One region of the Paenibacillus sp. AR247 genome, then DNA from elsewhere that is predicted to be linked to it. Evidence: riboswitches for the same ligand, from Rfam matches in the RefSeq annotation. Region 1 holds a riboswitch; the other holds the start of a gene.

What was found. A riboswitch is a leader RNA that binds a small molecule or an ion and turns the genes downstream of it on or off. The one in region 1 is predicted to bind thiamine pyrophosphate.
Region 2: another riboswitch for thiamine pyrophosphate. It lies ahead of thiE (thiamine phosphate synthase); the one in region 1 lies ahead of tenA (thiaminase II).

Annotation. Positions count from the first base shown of each region.
Region 1 is NZ_PCZT01000009.1:1,216,683-1,222,037, forward strand. Features, by position in the region: partial or broken gene CPT76_RS37365 (carboxylesterase family protein) at 1-301, opposite strand, end outside; gene thiD (bifunctional hydroxymethylpyrimidine kinase/phosphomethylpyrimidine kinase) at 493-1,308, opposite strand; gene thiM (hydroxyethylthiazole kinase) at 1,305-2,153, opposite strand; partial or broken gene tenA (thiaminase II) at 2,150-2,849, opposite strand; TPP riboswitch at 2,989-3,093, opposite strand; gene CPT76_RS13770 (YrdB family protein) at 3,228-3,554, opposite strand; gene CPT76_RS13775 (class I SAM-dependent methyltransferase) at 3,661-4,383, opposite strand; gene CPT76_RS13780 (hypothetical protein) at 4,616-4,861, shown strand; gene CPT76_RS13785 (response regulator transcription factor) at 5,039-5,355, opposite strand, start outside.
Region 2 is NZ_PCZT01000002.1:397,523-402,877, reverse strand. Features, by position in the region: gene CPT76_RS02400 (DUF1266 domain-containing protein) at 1-140, shown strand, start outside; gene CPT76_RS02395 (riboflavin biosynthesis intermediates N-glycosidase) at 232-786, shown strand; gene CPT76_RS02390 (YeaH/YhbH family protein) at 1,083-2,039, opposite strand; TPP riboswitch at 2,278-2,387, shown strand; gene thiE (thiamine phosphate synthase) at 2,531-3,178, shown strand; gene thiS (sulfur carrier protein ThiS) at 3,162-3,359, shown strand; gene CPT76_RS02375 (thiazole synthase) at 3,368-4,147, shown strand; gene thiO (glycine oxidase ThiO) at 4,174-5,328, shown strand.

The DNA of each region.
Region 1 (5,355 bases):
GCGGCTGCGGTGCCGGCTCGTCAGGGGCCCACACATTGACGTACAGGCAGTCCTCGGACTGCGGGATCTGATCCCGTTTCAGTCTAAAAGCGCCACCCGTGGGGTTGACGCGCTGCGGGGCAAGCGGAACCGTCATGTCCCCGGATCTGACGCCTGCCCATGGCCGTGCAGGAAGCGGTTTCCGGAAACGCCGCTCGCCGACGGGGGGCTCGGCGTAAGGAATCGCCTTCCAGGTCCGGACGCCGTTCTGAACATATCCTTGAATCAGGCCATTATGAGTACGGATGAGGAGTTGGTCCAATTTGGTTAACATCCTTTCTAGCGTTGGAATCGTTCTACCATTGTAACACTAAAAATTGGACAAAGCCTAACCGAAGCTCGGTGCAAAAAACCATCTATCGACGACCACTTAAGGAAGCCAGCGCCAAGAAAAAAACCTGTCTATATAGACAGGTGCTAATCGCTTGTGAAGCAGGCCGGTATCGGCTGCCTTTATCTAGCCGCCCCTTCCTTTTGGCTGCGGTAGGCCCAATGATTGGTCGGACCGCTCCCGCCGCCAATACCGAGCGCGTTCTCGATGGCCGCCTGGATGAATTCACGGGCCGTCCGCACGGCCTCGTTGACCGGGTTCCCTTTAGCCAGCTCAGCGGCGATCGCAGCCGAGAAGGTACATCCCGTTCCATGCGTATGACGCGTGTCAATCCGGCTTCCTTCCAGGGTCGAAAAGGATTTTCCGTCGAAAGTAAGATCAACCGCTTTGTCAGACGATTCGTCATGTCCGCCCTTGATCACAACCATCGCCGGACCGTAAGCCGCAATGCGGTAGGCCGCCTCGCAGCGTTCCTCCATCGACCGGATCGCCATCCCCGCGAGCACTTCCGCCTCCGGAATGTTGGGCGTGACGACAGCAGCCAGCGGCAGCAGCTTGTTCTTCAGCGCGTCAACAGCGTCCTGCTGCAGCAGCCGCGCGCCGCCTTTGGCGACCATAACCGGGTCGACGACCACATTCCTCCAGCCAAAAGCGGCTATTCGTCCTGCGACGGCCTCAATAATATCCGCGCTGAACAGCATGCCGGTTTTGACCGCATCCACGCCGAGGTCGGTGCCCACGGCATCCATTTGTTCGGCTGCCGCAGCCGCAGGAAGCGGATAAACGCCTTGTACCCCGAGTGTGTTTTGAATGGTAATGGCTGTAATGGCCGACATACCGAATACGCCGAGCTCCTGGAACGTTTTGATATCCGCCTGGATGCCTGCCCCGCCGCCGCTGTCAGAACCGGCTACCGTCAATGCTTTCGGGATGCTCATTGTACAAATCCCCTTCCTGCCGACTCCAGAAGAGCCGTAATGGTTCCTTCCTCCAAAGGATGCCGGTCCATCCCAGACAACGCGTCGAGGAAAGCGATTTGGAAGCTTCCCGGCCCCTCAATACCCGTCCGCTCATATGCCCGAACGGCCGCTTCACCGTAGTAAGCCAAGGCGGCCGCGCCAGCGGACAGCAGATCGGATTCGACCGCTCCAAAAGCGGCGATCACCGATGTCAGCAAGCAGCCAGTCCCCGTGACTTGGGTCAGCATCGGATGTCCGCCCCGGATCAAGTATCCCCTCGTTCCGTCGGTGATCACATCTTCTTGCCCGGTAATGGCGACGAGCGTCCCCAGACGGTGTGCCGCCCGTGCCGCCAAGTCGGCGGGAGCGGCCTCCCCGGCCTCCCCTGCGTCGACACCTTTTATCGCGCCGGTTTCACCAATGAGATGGGCAACCTCCGCTGCGTTGCCCCGAACCAGTGACACACGGACCTCGCGCAAAATCCGCAGCGCAGCCTCCGTGCGAAATGCGGTCGCTCCCGCGCCGACGGGATCCAGGAACACCGGAACGCCATGATCATTTGCCGATCGGCCGGCGATGACCGCCGCCTCCACCAATTCGCTGCTCAGGGTTCCGAGATTCAGGACGACGGCTTGGGCGACCCGGGCCATATCGGCCACCTCCTCTTTGGCATAGGCCATAACCGGAGAGGCGCCAAGGGCAAGCAGGCCGTTGGCCGTAAAGTTGGTCACGACCACATTCGTCATGTTGTGAATGAGCGGACGCTGCTCTTTTATCCGTAAAGGAAGCTGGATAAGTCCGGACGGAAACATATCGGCGGTCATCGTCCCACCCCTTCCGCTGCAGCCAGGGAAACCGGCCAATCCTCAAGCGTAAACGCCATATCCCAGAACATGTACTCCAGCTGACAGCTGGTCAGAAAATGCTCCATCAGCCGTTTTTTTCTTGCGGGAGGAAGACCCTCCGCCCATTCGTCGAGCAGCCGCCGCAGCTGTACCGTTACGCCGCTTTCCCGGTCTCCGTAAAAGTGCATCCATTCATAAAACGGATGGGATTTCTCCGGTTGGACTTCCTCCAGCAGACGTTGGCCGATTTCCGTATAGGTCCACGGGCAAGGTAACAGCGCAGCTACAATATCCTCAAGTCCCCCCTCGTGGGCAACGTTCAGCATATGCCGGATGTAATGATTGGCCGATGGAGCCAGCGGATAGCCTTGCAGTTCCTCATATGCAACACCGGCGACATCACAAAAGTTTTTGGTGGGGATGCGTTTCGCTGTTCAAAATAAACGAAATCTGTTCGTTAAAAAGCGCGGTCGTCTGCCGGCAATCGCATCGGGATATGGCAATGCCATAGATCCGGATGTAGGCATTCAGGTATTCAAAATCCTGCTTCACATAGTGAATCAGCTGCTCCTTGGACAAGGTACCTTCCGCAATCCCCCGTACAAACGGATGCTTGAAGATCGCTTGATAAATGGGATCTGCCGCATGTCTCAATTCTTCGGTAAACCGGGCCATGATAATGCACCTCCGTTAATTTTGACGAAAATCGCATGTTCGAGCGCGGGGAAGCCAACACAAAAAAGCCGCCCCGAAATGGAGCGGCCGCTATTTGCAGTGTCATCCTGAATGTATCTCATCAAGAAAGTTGCGTATGTAAAGGCCTGCTCCACTTCCCTCCGCCGGTATTAACCGGATCAGGTTCAAAGGGTCCAAGCGATCACTTGTCTCAGCTGCCTCCGCAGCTCCCCTAGTGGATTTTCGTATGATATTTTACAAGTTCATGATTAACTGTAGCTCCGTTTGCCGGTGTTGTCAAACAAAAAAAGCTGCCGGCGGGATACCGGGAAAAAGCTTGTCGATCGTTTATGCGGATCTCCTTCCACCTTCAAGTGTTTATCTTTTCAACGCGTATGAAAGGATCATCACGACGATGACGACAGCGGCATAAATGATAGCTGCCGTTCGATAACCCGATCCGTACAGCGCAGCCGCGGCCAGACCGAATACGATCAGCTGCAGCACAGCCCGGACGGGAAGCGTCACCGGGAAGGTCGCTTTCGGTGCGACATACATGCCCCAAAAAACAGCAACAACGACCGGCGAACCTATTCCTGCCACGATACGGATCCACAAGGCGGTATCCAATTTAAATCCCCACAGGCAAAAGGCTGCCAGTGCACACAGCTCCATTAGAAAAAAGATAAGGTCGATCACAATCATTGCCAAACCCTCCATTTTGGGCCGGTCAGGGCCTTTGGAATGAAGCCATTCTCAGTAAAATTATGCCGATTGTTTCTTGCCTCTCGCGGCGAAAACTTTTCCCCTCTCACTCCGGCTTGTGAGCTTTCACAATTAAAAAATGCGGGTGATGCAGAATCCGCTGGTAGAAGTCGGCCGACTCCGGCAGCCGCTCCAGAAACTCGGGAACGGGCCTTGGTTCGACAAGCCGGTCCAGTACAAACCAGCTTGACGTCATATTGACGATTTCCTGCAGGGGTCTGCGGAAGAACGTCACTTCAACGCTGCCTGCCTCTTTCTTCGTCCACCAGTCTACAAGCAGCTCCCGTGCAAAATAATCCGGTCTCTTAAAAACGGTAAAGTCCATAAACGGATGATGCACCGAAAACAAAAACGTTCCTCCAGGCTTCAATACCCGCTGAAACTCACGGAACAAAGGATCCCAGTCTTCGATGTAATGCAGCGTCAGCGAACTGAGAATCAAGTCGAACTTATCGGCTCCGTATGGCAGCGGTTCGCTTAGATCGTGAACCCGAATCTCCGCTTGACTGCCGACTCTCCGTTTGGCCGCCTCCACCATATCGGGACTGAAATCGATCGCCGATACCAATGCGCCCCGGGAAACGAACTGCTCGGTATACCATCCTGCAGCGCAGCCTGCATCAAGGACATGAAGTCCGGACATATCCGTTGGCAGCAGCTCCAGCATGGCCGGACGCTCGTAGTATGCGTTGGCGCCGCTGTCCGAATCGGTATGCAGTTCATAGTCCTTGGCGAGCTTGGTATAAGCCTCGAGCACCCTCTCTTTCATGCAACCACCTCCGTAGACTCGCTATTCTCCACCATATTATACCAACCAACAGAAAGGTTGGATATAAATAAACCAGCTTTATGTAAGCTGTGCAGAACTTAGTTGCGGCAGGATGCGTTATAAATGACAAGAACAAGTTTGAAGGCGGGGAATGTCTTTGTTAAAAAGCGTTTCTTTTTGGCTCACGTTATGTATGATTCTCACATGCATACTGGATGCCTCCGGACAGGGCTTGGCCAACATCATACTGATCCGGCTGAATCCCTTGCTTGAATCCTTGCTGCATGACCCGGTGTACTCGGGCTGGCTGTCCGATAAACATGCCTTCGTAACGAACAGCTACTTTATCCCCTTACGGTTCCCGGCGTATCTTCTCTCCATCGTCATGGCTGTCATCATCGGGGCGGCGGTTGATCTCCTCATTTACGGGATGAAGCGTGGATTGGCTCGCCGTGGCCATCCGAGGTCGACATCATGACCCCTAGATTCTGGTTTTCATGCTTAGCATCACGACTCCTCATTACTCGTCCAGTAACAGTAACAGGCTGCCTCTCGGCAGCCTGTTACGCTTGATTTATTTGCTTTCAGCGGTTTTCACGTCTCTGAAGGGCAATGCCTTCTGCTACAGGATGCCCATCGTCCCGGCAATTTTTGTTCACCTCCGCCTTAGCGCCTCCTGCTGCGAGCGGTATTCGAGCGGCGCAACGCCCTCCATTTCCTTGAAGACCTTGGTAAAGTGCTTCACGTTCTCGAACCCGGCCCGCTCGCTGATTTCGTACACTTTCAGGTCCGTGCTGCCGAGCAGCTCCTTGGCCTTACGGATCCGCAGCTTCCGCAAGTGGCTGACAAACGTCTCCCCTGTATACTCCTTGAAAGCTTGGCTGAAATACGAATAATTCAATGAGACATGATTGGAAACGACGGCCATATTCAAGTTTTCATGAAAATGCTCCTCGATATAGACGATCGCCC
Region 2 (5,355 bases), on a different contig from region 1:
TAGTCTATATCATGACCCGCGGACAGACGCTGCTGGGGATGGGTACCTTCGCTTCCCGGAAGGCGCCATGGGATATTCCGCTTGAGCCGGGAGGCGAACGAGCAGCGTACCGAAAGGGATCGGCCAGCCTGGATGCCTGAGGCTGTGATCAACGGGCATGCGGGTCACAGGGCCTTTATCAATGATTGTAGGACTTAAGCGCACGGGATGCTCTTATATAGGGGGAAGAGGATGTATACCTTGGAAGAACTCCGGAAGGCATTCCGGAAAGGGACCAAGCTGAAATATGTTTTTTTCTGGGGGCACCAGCCCGCGGCGGACGGATCTATTACGAAGAGCTGCTTCAGCCAGTGGTGGGAAGCGAAGTTTACCGTGGACGGCGTGGAATATGCAAGTGCCGAGCATTATATGATGGCCGAGAAAGCCAGACTGTTCGGTGACGAAGAGATCCGGGAACAGATTCTCGCAGCCAAGCACCCGAAGCAGGCTAAAGATCTGGGGCGGAAGGTGAGGGGATTCGATCCTGCCATATGGGACCGGGAAGGGTACTCCATTGTGGTCCGGGGAAGCGAAGCAAAGTTTTCCCAAAATGACGATTTGAAGCAATTTCTACTGGGCACCAGGCAGCGGGTGCTGGTAGAGGCAAGTCCCGTGGATTCGATCTGGGGCGTGGGGTTGGCCGCGGACGACGAGGCGGTCCTGAACCCGCTGCTGTGGAAAGGGAAGAACCTGCTTGGCTTTGCCTTGATGGAGGTTCGGGACCGTCTGCAGGCGGAAGAAGCCTAGCGGAAGTACGAAACATGGACGTCGTGCGTGCGGGGCCTAGCGGGAGTGAAGAACTTGGCAGCAGTAAGGAGCACGCTGGCAATGAGGAGCACGTTGGCAATGATGAGCATGCCATCAGTGAGGAGCCTGGCAGGAGTCAGGATCAGTCGATTGTGGGAAAAAGGCTGCAAATCGAGGGTCATGCTATATAGAGGTCACCCGGCCATGCAAAAAGGTCGTTGTTGGTTACTCAGCGTAACGGGACAACGACCTTTTTATATGCCATAATTTTGCGTTCCAGGAGACGGTCCTTCGGCTTAGGTCAGTGCGCCTTCCTGCTTTTTAAAGAACGTACGCAGCGCCTGGTAGACCTCGCCCTTTTCCTTGATGACGTAATACATGAACTGGTCGAGCTTGATATTCCGGTACGCGGACATCAGCGTGCTGCTCCGGTTGTACTGGTTGACCTCCCCGTAACCGAACATGTTGCTGACTTTAAGCAGCTCGCCAATCAGCCGCACGCAGCGTTCGTTATCAGAAGTCAAGTTGTCGCCGTCCGAGAAATGGAACGGATAAATATTGTACTTGGCGGGCGGGTAGCGCCGGTCGATAATTTCCAGCGCTTTCTGGTAGGCGGACGAGCAGATCGTGCCCCCGCTTTCGCCCCGGGTAAAGAAATCTTCTTCGGTGACTTCTTTGGCCTCCGTATGGTGGGCCACAAAGACGATATCGACCTTTTCGTATTGGCGGCGCAGGAAGCGGGTCATCCAGAAGAAGAAGCTGCGCGCACAGTATTTTTCAAACGTGCCCATCGACCCGGACGTATCCATCATCGCAATGATGACTGCGCTGGAATGGGGAACGACGACGTCCTCCCACGTTTTGTAGCGCAGATCGTCGGGGCTGATATGGTGAATTCCCGGCTTGCCGCTAGTGGCGTTGCGCCGCAGATTTTCCAGGATCGTCCGCTTCTTGTCGATGTTGGACTGCATGCCTTTTTTGCGGATGTCGTTGAACGTGATCGATTCGGTTTCGACTTCCTGCTGCTCTTTCGGCTTAATGAAACGGTATTCATCGAGGCTCCGGATGGGTACCTTGATGATTTGCTTACCGTCCGACATCACGATGTTTTCTTCTGTGATCAGGTCGGGCAGGTTCTGCTTGATGATTTCCTTAACCTTCTCCTGATGGCGGACCTGATCCTGGTACCCTTTCCGGTGCAGTGACCAGTCCTCCTTGGACACCACAAACAGCGAATGATCGTCTGATGGCATGTTCAGGCACCTCCCATGTTCCCATACTCAGCACAAACTTTGGCTTGTTAAACATTTATATTCACGGGCGGGGACGATATGTGATGACGCAAGAGATAAAATAAGAAGTTCGCCGCACCCAAATATATGAAATTTTGCGAGAATCGCTGCTATGGATGAGAAAGGCGTTCCGATGCCGGCGATCTCACTCTGGCTATTGCCAAAAGTCAGCAGTTTGGGCTATAGTGGTTGTGAAATTAAATAGGAATGCGGGTGCTGGATGAAGTCCGGCTGAGATGGCAGCCTTATGCTGCGGACCGTTAATCTGATCCAGGTAATGCTGGCGTAGAGAATATCATTCGAATTGCGGTGCCATTCGTGTATTTCTCGAATGGTTTTTTTGTGTTAACCGGGTAAGAGGGCGCTTTCGCAAGATGAGGGCTTACCCTTCGCGATGATAGAAGCCGGCATGAAATGGAGGGAAAGGCAAAGGGAAGAGAGGAGAAGCAGTCATGGTCGATTTTCGTCTGTATGCGATTACCGGCGAGACGTTCCATCCGGGACGCCGGCTGGTGGACGTGATGGAGCAAGCCATTCGGGGAGGGGCGGACATCGTTCAATTCCGCGACAAAACAAGCGGCAGGGAAGAGCTGCTGCGCAAGGCGGCGGAGCTGCGGGAGCTGACCCGCCGCTACGGTGTTCCTTTTATCGTGAACGATCACGTTGATATCGCGATGGAGGTGGACGCCGACGGGATTCACCTCGGTCAAGGCGATATGCCGATCGCGGAAGCCAGAAAGCTTGTCGGCTCCAAGATCATCGGCATATCCACCCATGCAATTTCGGAAGCGCAGCTCGCCGAAGCGGAAGGGGCGGATTATATCGGCGTCGGGCCGATCTATGCGACGGCTACGAAAGCCGATGTGGTGGATCCGGTCGGTCTTTCGTACATTCGGGAAGTCGCCGGGGTCATCAAGATCCCTTTTGTGGCGATTGGCGGCATCAAGCTGGGCAACGTGGACGAAGTGATCCGGGCCGGTGCGAGCCGCGTCTGCGCTGTGAGCGAAATCGTCGGCAGCCCTGACCCGGAAGCGGTATGCCGGGCGTTCATTCACAAGCTTGAAGGTAGAGGAGGAGCGGCGGATGGAACTGGTCATTAACGGAACAAAGCGGGAGCTGGCGGCCGAGACGGTAGCCGATGTCCTCCGCCTGCTGGGGCTGTCCGGCAGGCCGGTCATGGTGGAAGCGGACGGACAGGTGCTGAAGATCGAGCAGTGGGAGACGACTCCGGTTGTGCCTGGAATGAAGCTGGAGCTGGTCCATTTCGTAGCGGGAGGTTGAGGGGAAAAATGAGCAGAGATAATTGGCAGGTTGGCGGACAGGAACTGTCGTCGCGGTTATTTTTGGGGACCGGGTTGTTCCCCGATCCTTATGTGCAGATGGAGGCGATCAAAGCTTCGGGAACCGAGGTGCTGACGTTCGCTATCCGCCGGATCCATCTCGATTCGGTGGAGGATGACTCCATTCTGCAGCATGTGGAGCCCCAGAAATACATCTATCTTCCCAACACGTCCGGGGCGACAACGGCTGATGAGGCGGTCCGGATTGCCCGCCTGGCGCGGGCTTCGGGACTCAGCGACTGGATCAAGGTGGAGATTAGCGCCAATAAGCGGACGCTCCTGCCCGATCCGATTGAAACGTTAAAAGCGACGGAAATATTGGTCAAGGACGGTTTTACGGTACTGCCGTATATCTCCGACGATCCGGTGATCTGCAAAAAGCTGGAGGATGCCGGGGCAGCCGCGGTTATGCCCGGCGCAGCGCCTATCGGGACCGGCCTCGGCATTCTGAATCCGTACAATCTCGGATTGATCGTGGAGGAGCTGTCGGTCCCTGTCATCGTGGATGCGGGGCTGGGGACGGCCAGTGACGTGGCGCTCGCGATGGAGCTGGGGGTCTCCGGCATTCTGATGAATACCCCGGTGGCCAAAGCCAAAGATCCCGTGATGATGGCCCGGTCGATGAGGCTGGCGGTTGAGGCGGGGCGTTTGGCTTACTTGTCCGGGCGGATTCCGAAGAAGAAATATGCTTCGGCCAGCAGCGGCCTGGAATCGCTCGTCATCGAATAAAAAAGGATGGACAGGGGGCTGTAACAATGAGCGGAGACATCATCGTCATGGGCGGCGGCATCATCGGATTATCCTGCGCGCTGGAGCTGCGCCGCCGCGGCCTGCACGTCACGCTGCTCGAAAAGGGACCCTGCGGTGGGCAGGCCTCCGGCGCGGCGGCAGGGATGCTCGCTCCGTATTCAGAGAACGTGGAGTCGCCGGACGAGTTCTTCCGGTTGTGCCGCGAGAGCTTGTCGCTGTATCCGCAATGGCAGCAGGCGGTGAAGGACATCTCCGGCGTCTCCTTCGAATATGCCGAAACCGGCAGCTTGTACATCGCGAGGCACGAGGCGGATTTGCTTGCGCTGGAGAGCCGGTTGGAATGGCAGCGGAGCTGGGGCTCCGGTAGCGAAATATTAACGGGGAGCGCGCTGTTCGATGCCGAGCCGGGACTGACCCGCGAGGCAGTTGCCGCCTTGTGGACTCCGGTGGAGAGCCATGTGTATGCCCCGGATTTGACGGAAGCGGTCAAACGGGCCTGCCTGGCCTCCGGCGTGCAGATTCATGAGCATCTTGGCCTGATCGAGCTGGCTGAATGGCGGGAGCGGGTTGCGCTGAGGGCTCAGAGTGGCGAGCGGTTTGAAGCGGACCGGCTGCTGATCAGCACCGGTGCGTGGGTACAGGAGATGTCGGAACCCCTCGGTATCCGGATTCCTGTACATCCGATCCGGGGGCAAATTTGCGCCTACACTTGGAACGAGGAGCGCGAGCCGCTTCGGCATCTGGTGTTCACCAGCCAGGGATACCTGGTCCAAAAAGCAAACGGAACGCTCGTGTGCGGCGCCTCGGAGGATATCGCCGGGTTCGACACGTCCGTCACGGACAAAGGGATCCGTCGGCTGACGGAGTGGAACAAGCAAGTGCTGCCTGTTCTTAGTGAGGTGCAGCCGTTTCACCGCTGGGCGGGACTGCGCCCGGCGGTGCTGGACGGCCGGCCGCTGATTGGGCGGCTGGACGACGCCGGCCATATTTTTGTGGCCGCGGGTCATTATCGCAACGGCATCCTGCTCAGCCCGGTCACGGCCGCGCTGATCGCCGATAGCGTGGAGGGCAAGCCGCTGCCGGAGTGGTGTGGAGCGTTCCGGCCGAACCGGTTCGGTGAGGTGCAGGCGGGCGCTTTTTCGGACAAAATAAAGGATTGACGTCGTTAAATATTGATTGTTCTAGCT